Regions from separate parts of the Rahnella sp. PCH160 genome, predicted to be linked through region 1. Evidence: predicted binding sites of a transcription regulator. Region 1 holds the regulator's gene; the other holds the start of a gene.

Region 1 (8,248 bases):
CCGCATTCCAGCTGATTGACGATTTACTGGATTATGACGCAGACGGTGAAACGCTGGGCAAGAATACCGGTGACGACCTGGATGAAGGTAAACCGACGCTGCCGCTTCTTCATGCGATGCAACACGGCGATGCCGAACAGTCGGCGATGATCCGCAAAGCTATCGAAGAAGGCAACGGGCGTCACTTGCTCGAGCCCGTTTTGGCCGCTATGCACCAGTGGGGCTCTCTGGCTTATACACGCCAGCGCGCCGAAGAAGAGGCTGATAAAGCGATTCAGGCACTTCAGGCTCTTCCTGAATCCGAATATCGCTCAGCGCTGGAAGGTTTAGCGCATCTGGCCGTAAAACGCGATTTCTGATGTTTTCCTGACGTGCCTGTCTTTTACAGGCGCGTCAGTTTTAGCAAATCTAGGAATCGTCAGACTTACGCAGCCTGTTTAGTATTTCCGATACCCCTTCCCTCACGATAAAAGAGATGATCGTTTCGCGCTCAGGCTCCTTGAGTTGCTTATAACTTTCGATCCAGATCGCCAGTGGATCCTGATGTGACGTGTAAACATATTCAGCAGAATGTTCATTCATTGCCAGACTGGCGGCGGTGTTACCCGGCAGGCTGTCTATGTGATATTCCACCGCCCGCCCCTGGACACCACGTCGTCGCCGTTTAATCCAGCATAATCTGCGAGCCATCCCATGCACGCCTTGTGTTGATGTAGGAAGGCCATCTTTCCCGGTCAGTTCCTTTGCTGCAAACCACTCTTTTTTCATAACGATCCTTGTCTTTCTCATATAATCCAATAAGAAAGGTTGCTGTTATAAATCCATGAGAATTATGCGGATGTTTTCCCTTTTCACCGTAAGCCCATTTTAGAGAAGATATTAAAACAGACCATTTAGGAAAACGCCTATTTAACAGAAAGAAGATATTCAATTTTTCGGAATGAGTCTACTGTTGAAGAACATTGTTTCCATGAATTATGTTTATCAACAACAGAATATCGCCCATAAAAGTATTTTTTAGAAAGTTATGTAATCAGATTCCTATCCGGCCAATTAAGCAAGGATTTAAATCATTATAAAACAATGAGTAAAATGACTATTTCGCCACAATCGTCCCGTATTACCTCTGCAATCTATTAGTGCAGATCGTTATATCTCGCCCTCAAATCACTGAGATCTATAGATACGTTCAAAACATCAACACTTCAATAACGCATTCGTATTAAATGAATTCAAAATATACGACAAAAACAGATAGAAATGAAAAAAAGCAAACTGAATTTACTTGTTTGTTTTAATTTTAATAAGAATGTATTTTCTTAATCAGAGCAGAAAATATTTTTAGGAAACATTGATGAGATTGAATGGGAAACGACTAAACAATCATTGAAAATATGTTTTCAAAAAATAGTCTTATAAAAGTGATTTAAAAATAAGGAAAACACTATGATGACAAGGAATGAAGACTGGCATCAGGCTGATATTATCGCAGCACTGAGAAAAAAAGGGACGACATTGGCGGCAGTCTCACGCTCCGCCGGATTGAGCTCTTCAACGCTTTCTAATGCCCTTTCCAGACCCTGGCCAAAAGGAGAGTTACTCATCGCCAGCGCGCTGGGCATCCACCCTTCCATTATCTGGCCAAGCCGCTACTTCGATGCCACCACCTTTAAGATCATTGAGCGCCGGTGCCGCATTCCGAATGAGAATAAATGATGTGAAGAAAGCCGCCGGAAATCCCAGCGGCTTCACATGCGGCTCATCAGTGATTGATAAACTGTTCACCCAGTTCGATATCTTTACGCAGGATATCCAGCATGGAATCCAGTGATTGCTGTTCAAAAGCGCTGAGCTTGCCAATATCAATGAGCTCAATGATCCCTTTTTTACCCAACAGAACAGGCTGTGCGAAGAAACGGGCATAATCGCCGTTACCTTCTACATAGGCGCATTCAACCACGTTGCTTTCGCCTTGCAAGGCACGAACCAGAGAAAGCCCGAAGCGTGCGGCCGCTTGACCCATAGACAAGGTGGCAGAACCGCCACCTGCTTTGGCTTCGACGACTTCCGTTCCCGCATTTTGAATGCGTTTGGTCATCGCAACGATTTCATCGTCACTAAATTCCACGTCAGGCACCTGAGACAATAAAGGAAGGATTGTCACACCAGAGTGTCCGCCAATCACGGGCACATCAATGTCTTCAGGATGCTTACCTTTAAGCTCAGCTACAAACGTGTTTGACCGGATTGCATCGAGTGTCGTCACGCCGAACAGTTTATTTTTGTCATACACGCCCGCATTTTTCAGCACTTCGGCAGCAATGGCGACCGTGGTGTTGACCGGGTTGGTGATAATGCCGATTAACGCTTGCGGGCATGTTGTCGCAACTTGCTGAATCAGATTACGGACAATGCCGGCGTTAACATTAAAGAGGTCGGAGCGATCCATACCCGGTTTGCGCGCCACGCCCGCTGAGATCAAAACAATATCCGCACCTTCCAGAGCTGGTGTTGCATCTTCGCCACAAAAACCTTTGATTTTGACGGCTGTAGGGATATGGCTCAGATCGACGGCGACACCCGGAGTAACAGGCGCGATATCATATAATGACAGTTCAGAACCGGAAGGTAGCTGGGTCTTGAGCAGAAGTGCGAGGGCCTGACCGATACCGCCCGCTGCACCTAGAACTGCAACTTTCATCCTATACTCCTTTTTAATCACTAACTTATAAGTATCGTGGGATTATTTTGGGTGTGACCATAATCACTTATACAGCTAAAAACAATCGCTCAACTGCTGGAAAACTGAGCCTGGTCGTTAAGAAAGTAAAAAAACACCTCTTCGTGCCTTTTTTCCGGCCTTTTATGACTTTTTATCGGAAAGCTTCACCTTAAAAGTAGCACCACAAAACACACCAGGTTAAAAAATGGTTAAATTCAATTCAATGTGAGAGCTGAATCGAGATCATGGGTATAACAACATCCTGACTCATTCCTTCACTACAATGCACAATTTCAGCATATTCATGACATCCAGTTATATTTTCCGGCGCCGATATTCCTGTCGGAATGCATAATTTGGTGGTTACCTGCTTGCCTTCTGTTGCATAAAAATGCAAATATCTGCATAATCAACGAAACGATGATACAGAGACCAGGGTGCAAAATGCGTAATCCTGCCAAACAGGAAGATTTGATCAAAGCCTTCAAAGCACTGTTGAAGGAAGAGAAATTCAGTTCTCAGGGCGAAATTGTCGTCGCACTTCAGGAAGACGGTTTCGAAAACATCAATCAGTCTAAAGTCTCACGGATGCTGACAAAATTCGGTGCGGTGCGAACCCGCAACGCGAAAATGGAGATGGTTTACTGTCTTCCTGCCGAAATCGGTGTGCCGACAACTACCAGCCCGCTGAAGAATTTGGTATTGGATATAGACCACAACGACGCAGTCGTCGTTATCCGCACCAGTCCGGGCGCGGCACAGTTGATCGCCCGCCTGCTCGATTCCCTGGGTAAATCCGAAGGGATACTGGGCACCATTGCCGGTGATGACACGATTTTCACCACGCCAGCAAGGGGTTTCAGCGTCAGACAGCTCCACGACGCCATCCTCAGTTTGTTTGAGCAGGAACTCTAGTCCAGCGATATATTGCGCTATTTCCTGCTGCCATTCTGTGTATGAGGTCAGAAGAAAAGAATTTCTGGCCTCAGTGTTTTAATTTTTCTCCTGTTCCCCTTATCCCTCTTTAGCGTTTCCCGGCAGGCTGTAAACATCCTCCTTACGCCATTACCTCTGTTAATTCCATTCACACGAACCACATTCCCGTCACATAAAGATTTCCAGGGTGTGATTGACTGCAAAATTAAGCACGAATAGTCAAATTCACTCAATCTATTGATTTTACGAAAAATTAACACAAAAAGATCGTTTTATACTCAATTTTTATTCCTTTTTGTTATTAAAAAATCAAATACCCCCCACATCACTACCAAAATAACTATTAGCAAACTATTAATATTGTGAGTGACTAGATGTATACTCATTTCCGTGGTGTGAAGCACCCGTTGTTGGAAACATAATAAAATAGACGAGGTCAAAATCATGAACGTTAAAACTACAATCGCAACATTAAGCATTCTCTCTGCCCTTTCATTTGGCGCTTTTGCAGCACAACCTGTTAGTCAGGATCAGGCCGCAAATCTCCAGTCACGCGGCATGATAAGCGTAAGCGGCGTTGCCGGCGCACCTTCTGATATCCGTCAGGCACTGTCTGACAAAGCGGATGCCAAAGGCGCTAGAGCATTTCGTGTGATCGAAGTGCGTGAAGAAGGTAACTACCACGCTACCGCAGAAATTTACCAATAAGTTTGGGTAAATGAAGCGAAGGGGCCTGAATGATTCAGGCCCGCGCAAAGCGCATCAAGACGGATTCGTCTCTGCCACATCAATGTTCCCCCACGCTTCCCGCGCTGCCGGACGCCGATATTCCAGAACTGATGAATCCAAATCTCAACCGACGTTGCTCTCTCATTTTTTGCATCAACGTCTATGGAATTAGGAAATTATCATGAAAATCATGACCACTATTGCCGCCCTTAGTCTGCTGTCTGCTGTTTCTTTCGGTGCGTCTGCCGCACAGCTGGTTTCTAATCAGCAGGCAGAAAACCTTCAACCTATGGGCACTATCAGCGTCAGCGGCGTCAATGGCGTCCCGACAGACATTCGTCAGGAGTTGTCCGATAAAGCCGACAACAAGGGCGCTAAATCTTATCGTGTGATCGAAGCGCATAACGACGGTGCTTATCACGCCACCGCAGAAATCTACCAATAAGATTTCTGAGTCAGTCCCTGATATGAAGCCACTGTTTGAGTACTTGAATTAGCGTTACCGGGTTTCAACAGCCACATACCAGCGAAAATTAATGCGCTGTTGAGGCTGGGAAGAGAGAAGACACTGCCACTGCCGCTCTCTTGCTAACGTAACCCTCGTCGTCCTGTCCGACGACACCCTTTGGCCCTCAAATTTTTTGAGGGCCTTTTTTTGTCAGAAAATCGCCACGTTGACAAACAACAGGCAAAAAAAAGCACAGCCATCGCTGTGCTTTCGGTTTATCGCTTACCGTTTTACTTTTGCTGAGCGGCTTCTGCTTTGGCAGCCAGCGCCGTCAGCAACTTCGCGTGAATCCCACCAAAACCGCCGTTACTCATCACCAGAATATGATCGCCCGGCAGTGACGCCTTGATCACCATATCGGCCAGTGAATCGACGTCCGCACTCCAGTGCGCAGGCTGAATGCAGCGCTCGGCCACTTCCGCAACCTGCCACGGAATATGCTGTGGCTGAAGCAGAAAGACTTCATCGGCGCGGCCCAGAGAAGGCGCCAGCTCGTTTTTGCTCATGCCCATTTTCATGGTGTTTGAGCGCGGTTCAAGAACCGCCAGAATGCGTGCCGTGCCGCCTACTTTGCTGCGTAATGCAGAGAGCGTTGCCAGAATAGCCGTCGGGTGATGCGCAAAATCGTCATACACGCTGACGCCATTTTCCACGCCACGCAGTTCAAGACGACGACGGGCATTGATAAAATCACCCAGCGCCTTACACGCATCTTCAGGTTTCACGCCAACATGACGCGCAGCGGCAATCGCCATCAGCGCGTTATGCATATTGTGTTCACCGACCAGATTCCAGTTCACCTGCCCGACCACGTCGCCATGCAGATAAACGTCGAAAGAGCTGGCATCCGGCGTCAGTTTTTTGGCATCCCAGGCACAATTTTCCGTTTCACCGGCAAATTCCTGTTCACTCCAGCAGCCCATCGCCATCACTTGCTTGAGCGGCGTGTCATGCTCAGGAAGGATAATTTTGCCTTTCCCCGGCACCAACCGCACCAGATGGTGGAACTGTTTCTGGATCGCTTTCAGATCATCAAAAATATCCGCGTGATCGAACTCGAGATTGTTGAGGATCAGTGTGCGTGGGCTGTAGTGAACGAATTTAGAGCGTTTATCAAAGAACGCACAGTCGTACTCGTCAGCTTCCAGCACCATAAACGGGCTGTTTCCGAGACGTGCAGAAACATCGAAATTACCCGGCACGCCGCCAATGACATAGCCAGGCTCATAGCCACAGGCTTCGAGGATCCATGTCACCATCCCGGCGGTCGTCGTTTTACCGTGCGTCCCCGCTACGGCAATGACCCAGCGCCCCGGCAGAACGTGATCGTGCAGCCACTGTGGGCCGGAGACATACGGGATCCCCTGTTCGAGCACGGCTTCGACGCACGGATTCCCGCGCGTCATCGCGTTGCCAATAATCACCAGATCCGGCTGAGGATCTAACTGAGCAGGATCGTAACCCTGGATCAGGTCGATCCCCTGGTTTTCCAGCAGCGTACTCATCGGTGGATAAACGTTGTCGTCCGAACCGGTTACCTGATGCCCTTGTGCTCGTGCCAGCATCGCCAGCCCGCCCATAAACGTGCCGCAAATCCCAAGAATATGAATGCGCATATATTTTCCATTAATGCCTTTAAGTCAGCCGCTATTCTACCGCTCAGAATCACCCAGAAGAAATGGATTTGCCTATGATTCGTCCATATATTTGGGCTAAACTGCCCATGCTCTTGTGAAGGTTTTATTAACGAACCGTTATCCATCCTAGATTCAGGGAACGTGTTATGAAAACGTTAGGCGAATTTATTGTTGAAAAACAGCAAGACTTTCCTCATGCAACCGGTGAGCTCACCGCCTTGCTGTCAGCAATAAAACTCGGCGCTAAAATCATTCACCGCGATATCAATAAAGCGGGTCTGGTTGACATTCTCGGCACCAGCGGTGTGGAAAATGTGCAGGGTGAAGTGCAGATGAAACTCGATCTGTACGCGAATGAAAAATTGAAAGCGGCGATGAAAGCGCGGGGGGAAATTGCCGGTATCGCGTCTGAAGAAGAAGATGAGATTGTCATTTTCGATGGCGAACGCGCTGAAAATGCAAAATACGTGATTTTGATGGATCCGCTGGACGGCTCTTCAAACATCGACGTTAACGTGTCAGTCGGGACAATCTTCTCGATTTACCGCCGGACATCTCCGCTCGGGCAGCCCGTGACGGAAGCAGACTTCCTGCAACCGGGGAACCGTCAGGTTGCCGCAGGTTACGTGGTCTACGGTTCTTCCACCATGCTGGTTTACACCACCGGCGCAGGCGTTCATGCCTTTACTTACGATCCTTCACTCGGTGTCTTCTGCCTCTCTCACGAAAAAGTCCGTTTCCCTGCAAAGGGCAACATGTACTCTATCAATGAAGGCAACTACATCAAATTCCCTCTCGGCGTTAAAAAATACATCAAGTATTGCCAGGAGCAGGATGAAGCGACGCAACGCCCTTATACCTCACGTTACATCGGTTCACTGGTTGCAGATTTCCACCGTAACCTGCTGAAAGGCGGCATTTATATTTACCCAAGCACGGCCAGTCATCCGACCGGAAAACTGCGTTTGCTGTATGAATGCAACCCGATGGCGTTCCTGGCTGAACAGGCTGGCGGTAAAGCCAGTGACGGCAAAAACCGCATTCTGGATATCATTCCGCAAAAACTGCACGAACGCGCACCGTTCTTCGTCGGTAACAGCTCAATGGTTGAAGATGCAGAACGCTTTATCGCCCAATTCCCTGATGAATAAATCAGTACCCGACACAAAAATCATCAAAGAATGAACGTGATACCTCTGTAACTTAGCGTTTCTCAAAGGCAAAAAGGTGGCTTTTTATGGCCACCTTTTTTATTACTCTCAGACTCAACGTATTTAGTAATGCTCAGTACGGTTCAGCTTAAACACCGCCATGCTTTCCGCCAGCAATTGCGCCTGCTCTTCCAGAGAGCGTGTCGCCGCAGTGGCCTGTTCGACCAGCGCCGCATTCTGCTGTGCAACCTGATCCATCTGCGTAATCGCCACGTTAACCTGCTCGATGCCGTGCGTCTGCTCAGTCGTCGCGATAGAAATCTCGCGCATCAGGCTGGTGACACGCATCACTTCGCTGGAAATCTCGACCATCGTTTCCGCCGCTGATTTCACCATCGCCGAACCTTCCGAAACACGGTTATCTGAATCACCGATCAGCTCTTTGATCTCACGGGCTGATTGCGCACTGCGCTGCGCCAGGCTGCGAACTTCACCGGCAACAACGGCAAAACCACGCCCCTGCTCACCGGCGCGGGCGGCTTCTACTGCGGCGTTCAGCGCCAGA
Region 2 (8,248 bases), 1.4 Mb from region 1:
GCGTCATGCCAGTAATCCCGCGAAACAGCCTCGGTTTCACGCTGCCGGAAGTGATGATGGCGATGGGTTTGGGCAGTATGCTGATGCTCAGTGCCGCACAAATTTACCCGCTGATGCGCCAGAGAAGCCAGAGCCTTGGCAGGCATTATCAGCTCGATCAGCTTCTGCGCCAGACGACTTCTACGATTGAAAAAGATCTCCGTCGCGCAGGTTTCTGTAACGGCAGTTGTGAAGGAAAGCCCGTCATCATCGGGAATGCAGCCGGGGAAGCGGCAGCTTCCTGTGTGATCGCTATTTACGACCTGAACCGCAACGGAAAATGGGAAAGCCCCGGTACTGCCGAATCTGAATATTTTGGCTATCGCCTGCGTCAGGGAGGCATTGAAATTCAGCGCGGAGCGGCTGATTGCAGTGGCTCCGGTTGGGAAAAACTGCTCGACCCTGCCGAAGTTAGCGTGACAAAGTTTAACGTCACTGAGCAAACCGGCGGATCTTCCGGTCATTTATTTTCCCTTCAGCTAGAAGCCCGCTGGAGTAAAAATCCTTTTATCCGTCAGCTGGTCAGTGCGCAGGTTGCGGGGCATAACCTGTGAAGGCTGTTGTGAATTTAACCGGTGCCGAACGGCAGGGGGGAAGCGCCATTATATTGAGCGTAATGGTGATGATGGGACTGGGGCTGATTGCCCTTAACTCATTACAGCAGCAGCTTTCGGCCGGGCTGGCGCTGACATCCGGCCAGCACCGGTTTGTTATTGCCGGGGAAAATGCTTCCACGGCGTTAGCCTGGGGAGTTCAGCAGAAGTGGAAGGTCTTCACGGGCTCAGACTGGCAATGTCAGGATGTGAGCGCAGGTTTGCTGCTTTCTGGCAAAGGTCGGGCTTGCGTGCGACCGTTACTGCGTCCGGATGTATTTTTGCTGCGCGGGGAAGGGAAAATGGCCGAAGGCGGTGAGCCTGTAATGCAGTTTCAGCAGGCCAGTGGCAAAAAACAGGCTGACGGAACTATGGCTTTTATCTCGCTGAAACAAGGCTGGCTGGATTTTTGCCCGGAAACTAATGAGCTGATTTGTAATGGTTAATGCGCCAGAGAAAGAAGACATCTCACAACAAGGCTTTAGCTTGCCGGAGGCTCTTATTGCCGCATTTTTGCTGTCAGTTTCTATTTTAGGGCTGCTGGATTATTACCAGTCACTGACCTACGGGTTTATGCGTCAGTGGCAGGTGCAACAGGCATGGTCGGAGGCGCATTCGCAGTTGGAAGCTTACGCAGCAACCGGGCGGAGCCACGAAACTGTCATGAAAGGTTGGGAATATCAGCTGTCGGTGAGTTCTGCCGGGCAATCGTGCCAACGGGTCAATGTTCTCATACGGTCACCGGCAAAATATCAGGCAATTTTGCAGCGGTTAATCTGTAAATCAGGTGACTAAATGCCAGCAGAACAGCTTCAGAATAAGTCGGTAAAATACCCTCAAGCCGCTTGCAATGACAGGCTAACAGCTTAGAGTGGTTTAACAGGGTGATTTTCCCCTGCAGGAAGCTTCAGGTTTCGGAATAAAATGTGACGGAGCTCCTGACTGCCTATCCCGGTTCGATTTTTTTGACAACTATCCTGCGTCTGCGGGGTCTGAATAGACCTGATAGCAGAAAACAGCAGGTTGAGATCTATCAGTTGTTGAACTGTTTATTTTTAGTGCCCGTGGGGCATATTTACTCGATTGAGGGAGAGTGGCAATGTTGAAACAGGTTACCCGTGTTTCAGGGGTACTGTTGTTGTTGACCTTTTGGGCCCCTGTAGTCGCAAGTGCCGCCACCTGGCAGCCTTATGCACAAGCTATTAATAAAAGTCAGAACGACCCCCGTCTGTATCAGGCGATAAAGCTCGATAATGATATGACGGTATTACTGGTTTCTGATCCTCAGGCGCCTAAGTCGCTCGCTGCGCTGGCTATTCCCGTCGGTTCTCTCGAAGATCCTGATTCCCAGCTGGGGCTTGCTCATTACACAGAGCACATGCTTCTGATGGGATCAAAGAAGTATCCTCAGCCTGAAAGCCTCTCTGAATTCCTTAAGAAACACGGCGGCAGCCATAACGGCAGCACGGCGTCTTACCGTACGGCCTTTTATCTGGAAGTTGAAAACGATGCGCTTCCTGAAGCCGTAGATCGTCTTTCGGATGCTATTGGTGAGCCGCTGTTAGACCCTGCTAACGGTGACCGTGAGCGTAATGCAGTGAATGCCGAGCTGACGATGGCACGCTCTCGTGACGGTATGCGTATGGCGCAGGTTCGGGCCGAAACGTTAAACCCTGAACATCCGGCAGCCCGCTATTCCGGTGGTAATCTGGATACGTTAAAAGATAAGCCGGGCAGTAAACTTCATGACCAGCTCACCGCGTTCTATCACCGTTATTATTCGGCAAACCTGCTGGTGGGCGTCATTTACAGCAACAAACCGTTGCCGGAACTGGCTGAACTGGCCGCCAATACTTTTGGAAAGATAACAAATCATCATGCTGTTGTGCCGCCGATTACTGTACCCACGGTGACGGCAGAACAGAAAGGTGAATTCATCCACTTTGTTCCCGCACAGCCCCGCAAAGAATTGCGCGTTGAATTTGCCATCGATAACAACAGTGCGGATTTCCGTAGTAAAACAGATACTTATATCAGTTATCTGATTGGTAACCGCAGCCCGAATACGTTGTCAGACTGGTTACAGAAACAAGGGTACGCAGATGGGATCAGCGCCGGTGCGGACCCGATGGTTAACCGGAATATGGGGGTATTTAATATCTCTGTTTCATTAACGGATAAAGGTCTAGCCCAGCGCGATACGGTGATTGCTGCCATTTTTAGCTACCTCAATGAGATGCGATCGCAGGGCGTTAAGAAATCCTATTTTGATGAAATTGCTCACGTCATGGCGCTCGATTTTCGTTATCCGGCGTTAACCCGCGATATGGATTATGTGGAATGGCTGGTCGATACCATGCTGCGCGTTCCGGTTGAACATGTGCTGGATTCACCGTATCTGACTGACCAGTATGATCCCAAGGCTATTGCATCGCGTCTGGATGAAATGACGCCGCAAAATGCGCGCTACTGGATAATCAGCCCGAATGAGCCGCACAACAAAATGGCTTACTTTATGGATGCACCTTACGAAGTCGATAAAGTGCCGCCGCAAACTTTCGAGCAATGGAAAACGCTGGCGCAAGGTATTACGTTGTCGCTGCCTGCGCTGAATCCGTATATTCCCGATTCTCTGGCGCTGGTGACGAAAGACTCGACGGCCACTAAACCCGAGTTGCTGGTGGAAGACAAAGGGCTGCGTGTTTTCTATATGCCAAGCCGCTATTTCGCCGATGAGCCGAAAGCCAATGTGACAGTGTCTTTCCGTAATGAAGAAGCGCTCAGTTCAGCAAAAAATCAAGTTCTTTACGGCCTGACGGATTATCTGACCGGGGTTGCGTTTGATCAGCTGAGCTATCAGGCGTCTATTGGCGGGATTACGTTCGGAACGTCTCCGGATAACGGTCTGCAATTTACCGCTACCGGCTTTACCGAATGCTTGCCTGATTTGCTGGCCGCATTAGTGGATAACTATCCGAACTTTAAGCCGACGCAGGAACAACTGGACCAGGCAAAATCCTGGTATCTCGAACGCTTATCTTCAGCTGATAAAGGCAAAGCTTTCGAACTGGCATTACAGCCGGTCCAGTTACTTTCCCGCGTGCCCTATACCGAACGGGCAGAGCGTGAAAAGCTAGTGGCGCAGATTACACTTGATGACGTGAATACTTACCGCGAACAGCTGATTCACCATGCTGCCGTTGAAGTGATGGTGGTGGGTAACATGACAGCCGAGCAAGTCAGAGCGATGTCACAAGAGATTATGCAGAAGCTGGGTGTGCACCGAACCGAATGGTGGCGCGGAAAGCAGGCTGAAGTGACAGAACCGATGAAGGCCAATATTCAGCGTACCGGCACCAGCACGGATTCTGCGCTGGCGGCGGTATATGTGCCACGCGGTTACGACGAAGTGCAGAGTATGGGTTACAGCGCAATGCTTGGGCAGATTATTCAGCCGTGGTTCTACAGCCAGTTACGTACGCAGGAACAGCTGGGATACGCCGTGTTTGCTTTCCCGATTCCGGTCGGTAAACAGTGGGGTATCGGCTTCCTGCTGCAAAGTAACAGCAAACAACCTGACTATCTTTATCAGCGTTATCTGGCATTTTATCCGCAGGCTGAAAAGCGTTTGCGCGAGATGAAAGATGATGAATTTCTGCAATATAAGCAGGGGCTGGTGAATGAGATGCAGCAACGTCCTCAGACGCTGGATGAAGAAGCTGACCGGTTGGGGAATGATTTCAGCCGTGGGAACGCTCAGTTTGATACACGGGCAAACGTGATCCGCGTGATTGCCGGATTAACTCAGACGCAGTTGGCGGATTATTTCCATCAGGCCGTGATTGCGCAAGATGGTCTGGCGATGCTGTCACAGGTTTCTGGTAATGACAGTAAAACGCCTCAGTACGCTGCGCCGGAAGGCTTTAAAACCTGGCCGGATACCTCGACCTTGCAGCAGGCGCTGAAATCGCAAACCAGTAAATAGAAGTTCCTGGTTTCTGTAAAAGTGAAAGGACGCGTGAGCGTCCTTTTTTACCGGCAAAATATTGTGACCTGATTTCAGAGATCTGATATCAGGATCTTAGACCGTCGCTGATAGTTGTACATTTCCTGTTTCTGAATCGGCAGAACGTCGACTTCCGCAGGTTTAAAACCACGCTCCTGGAACCAGTGAATACTGCGTGTCGTCAGAACAAACAACCGGTTAAGGCCCATTTGTTTAGCCTGACTGGCGACGCGTTGAAGTAACATTTCGCCGCGTGAAGAGCTGCGGTAATCCGGATGAACGGCCACGCAGGCCATTTCGCCAATCCCTTCATCGTGGAACGGATAGAGCGCGGCACAGGCAATGGTCAGGTTGTCACGTTCAATAATGGTGAATTTGTCGATTTCCATTTCCAATTGCTCACGGGAGCGGCGCACCAAAATACCCTGTTGCTCCAGCGGACGAATCAGCTCGAGAATACCGCCGATATCGTTGATGGTGGCGCGGCGAACTTGCTCGGCGCTTTCCATGACGATTTGCGTACCAATACCGTCGCGTGAGAACAGTTCCTGAACCAGCGCGCCATCTTCCTGATAACTGATCAGATGGCTGCGTCGCACGCCGCTGCGGCAGGCTTTCACGGCTCCACGCAGGAAGCGGACGGTACCGGAAAGGTAATCCCCGCCCGACTCCATCAGGTCGATGCGTTGCTGCGCTTCGTTAGGGAACAACTCAGAGATAATATTCCCCTCGTCGTTGATCACGCCCTGAGAAGAGCAGAAACCGATCATTTTCTCAGCTTTCAGCTTGATCGCCAGCTGCGTCGCGACTTCTTCTGACGTCAGATTGAAGCTTTCGCCAGTAACGGAAACCGCAACCGGGCCGAGCAGCACAATCGCATTGCTGTCGAGCTGGCGGTGAATCGCCTCTTCATCAATACGGCGGATACGGCCGCTGTGGCAGTAATCAATACCGTCATCCACGCCCAGCGGCTGAGCAATGATAAAGTTCCCGCTGACCACGTTGATATGCGCACCCTGAAGTGGCGTATTATTCAGGCTCATGGAAAGCCGCGCGGTGATATCAAGCTGTAACAAACCCGCTGCCTGCTTCACCAGTTCAAGGGCTCTGGCATCCGTGACGCGGATGTTTTTGTGATAAATCGGCTCGTAATTGTGCTCAGAAAGGTTCTCATCAATCTGCGGACGGGCACCATAAACGACCACCAGACGGATGCCTAAACTGTGTAACAGCCCGATATCGTTGACGATATTGCTAAAATTCTCATGTTCTATGGCTTCCCCGCCGAGCATGACCACGAACGTTTTGCCACGGTGCGCATTAATATAGGGAACTGTGTGGCGAAATCCCTGAACCAGTTCTGTACTACGTTCCTTCACGGCAAAACCTCGTATGAATTTTTATTCGTAATTTTTGTATTTTTATTCTTTTGGCGTCGTGTGGCAAGTAAGAAATCTCTGTTTTTGTTTTAACACCCATTACAAACGTACAACAAATTGATAAATAGAATAAATGTTTAGGAATGACATGCAGGGTTCGATTCGTTAGAATCCGTAAACTGAGTTTTTTATCGGCTAATTTTTACTTTTAGACACTTTTTGAGACTGCATGACTGACGATAATCACAATCCCGGAAGACGACGACTTCTTCAAACTGTAGCCGCTTCCTGGATGCTGAGTGTGAGCAAAGTGGGGTTCGCTGCCAGCTCACAGGTTATCGCGGTACGCATCTGGCCTTCTTCTACGTACACCCGCATTACGCTCGAATCCAGTACTCCTCTAAAATATAAGCAATTCTTGCTGGGTGATCCGCCACGCGTGGTCGTCGATATTGAAGGGGTTCACCTTAACAGCGTACTGAAAGGGCTCGGGGAAAAGGTGCAGCAAAGTGACCCTTATATCCGTCAGGCGCGGGTAGGGCAGTTTGATACCAAAACGGTGCGCATGGTGCTCGAACTCAAGCGGGCCATCAATCCTCATGTTTTTACACTCAAGCCGGTTGCCGAGTTCCACAACCGTCTGGTGGTGGATTTGTATCCGGAAGACGGTGCCGTGAGTGCAGAAGATGATCCGCTGCTGGCATTACTGGAAGATTACAACCGGGGCGATGTGGCGAGAACGTTACCGCCGGAAACGGCCAAAGACGGTCAGGCCGGGCGAAGCAGGCCGCTGGTGATTATGCTGGATCCTGGGCACGGCGGCGAAGATCCGGGCGCGATTGGTAAATATAAAACGCGTGAAAAAGACGTAGTTTTGCAAATCGCGCGCCGCCTGCAAAAATTGATTACGCGTGAACCCAATATGAAAGCCTACATGACCCGTAACGAAGATGTCTTTATTCCGCTGAAAGTCAGGGTGGCGAAAGCACGAAAGTTGAGGGCAGATCTGTTTATTTCTATTCACGCCGATGCCTTTACCAATCGGGCGGCAAAAGGCTCGTCCGTTTTTGCCTTATCCACGAAGGGCGCAACCAGTTCCGCAGCACGTTTTCTGGCGCAAACCCAGAATGAATCTGACCTGATTGGTGGTGTCAGCAAAAGTGGCGATCGTTATCTGGATCATACGATGTTTGATTTGGTTCAGACGGCAACCATCGGCGACAGCCTCAAATTTGGCAAAGAGGTGCTGACGCGCATGGGAAAAATTAATCATCTGCACAAAAACAAAGTTGATCAGGCCGGTTTCGCCGTTCTGAAAGCGCCGGACATTCCGTCCATTCTGGTCGAGACAGCTTTCATCAGTAATATCAACGAAGAGAAAAAATTGCGGACGGCCCATTTTCAGCAGCAGGTCGCGGAATCGATCATGGCAGGAATCAAAGTCTGGTTCTCGGAAGGCGGGGCAGCAAGGGCGAAATAAGCAGGGGAAGGGTGGAAGAATATGAAGCCATTCCTGGCTGTACCCGAAATTTGGATACAAAAAAACACCCGTTAAGGTGCTTGTTGTTTAATTCAATTCACTGCTTAAGTAGTTGGTTGCGGGGGCCGGATTTGAACCGACGACCTTCGGGTTATGAGCCCGACGAGCTACCAGGCTGCTCCACCCCGCGTCCGTCACTACTTGGTACTACTTGCATCATCACAGAATCCGAACTGAACATCGTTATGCATCAGTCTCAAATTGGTTGCGGGGGCCGGATTTGAACCGACGACCTTCGGGTTATGAGCCCGACGAGCTACCAGGCTGCTCCACCCCGCGTCCGTGATACTGCTTTATTACATCGAACAATTCAACTGAGCATTTCAAACATCGAAATCGAATTGGTTGCGGGGGCCGGATTTGAACCGACGACCTTCGGGTTATGAGCCCGACGAGCTACCAGGCTGCTCCACCCCGCGTCCGATGGAGGCGAACTATACTCCCCATGAGATTTCGCGCAACCCTTTATTTGAAATTATTCAAATAAAGCACTTAGTTGCTGGCTTTTTACACATATCGTTGCTGTTTTGCTCCCCATTTTGCAGAGGGCACTTTTTTAGGCTGTGGTAATTCCTTTCTGATAGGCCGTTTGTTATCGTTTCGCCAGTCATTTCCCTGAAAGTAAGAGAGCGCGGCAACAATGAAAGGACGTTGGAGTAAGTATCTGCTGAGTGGTCTGGTGATTGCAGTG

What was found. Region 1 encodes ArgR, which controls arginine synthesis, uptake and breakdown. Its sites were predicted from a motif close to ANTGAATAAAAATACANT; they were not measured.
Positions count from the first base shown of each region.
Region 2: a site for ArgR is predicted at 6,051-6,068, ahead of argA (amino-acid N-acetyltransferase). Genes of this name have one in related genera too.

Region 1 is NZ_JBLOGT010000001.1:478,123-486,370, forward strand. Features, by position in the region: gene ispB (octaprenyl diphosphate synthase) at 1-359, shown strand, start outside; gene ACM5QY_RS02150 (DNA-binding protein) at 409-768, opposite strand; gene ACM5QY_RS02155 (helix-turn-helix domain-containing protein) at 1,447-1,716, shown strand; gene mdh (malate dehydrogenase) at 1,763-2,701, opposite strand; gene argR (transcriptional regulator ArgR) at 3,167-3,637, shown strand; gene yhcN (peroxide/acid stress response protein YhcN) at 4,103-4,366, shown strand; gene yhcN (peroxide/acid stress response protein YhcN) at 4,569-4,832, shown strand; gene mpl (UDP-N-acetylmuramate:L-alanyl-gamma-D-glutamyl-meso-diaminopimelate ligase) at 5,126-6,511, opposite strand; gene fbp (class 1 fructose-bisphosphatase) at 6,679-7,683, shown strand; gene ACM5QY_RS02190 (methyl-accepting chemotaxis protein) at 7,807-8,248, opposite strand, start outside.
Region 2 is NZ_JBLOGT010000001.1:1,884,256-1,892,503, forward strand. Features, by position in the region: gene ACM5QY_RS08760 (prepilin-type N-terminal cleavage/methylation domain-containing protein) at 1-15, shown strand, start outside; gene ACM5QY_RS08765 (prepilin peptidase-dependent protein) at 6-593, shown strand; gene ACM5QY_RS08770 (YgdB family protein) at 602-1,078, shown strand; gene ACM5QY_RS08775 (prepilin-type N-terminal cleavage/methylation domain-containing protein) at 1,071-1,427, shown strand; gene ptrA (pitrilysin) at 1,732-4,617, shown strand; gene argA (amino-acid N-acetyltransferase) at 4,692-6,017, opposite strand; gene amiC (N-acetylmuramoyl-L-alanine amidase AmiC) at 6,247-7,497, shown strand; tRNA gene ACM5QY_RS08795 (tRNA-Met) at 7,611-7,687, opposite strand; tRNA gene ACM5QY_RS08800 (tRNA-Met) at 7,760-7,836, opposite strand; tRNA gene ACM5QY_RS08805 (tRNA-Met) at 7,900-7,976, opposite strand; gene mltA (murein transglycosylase A) at 8,198-8,248, shown strand, end outside.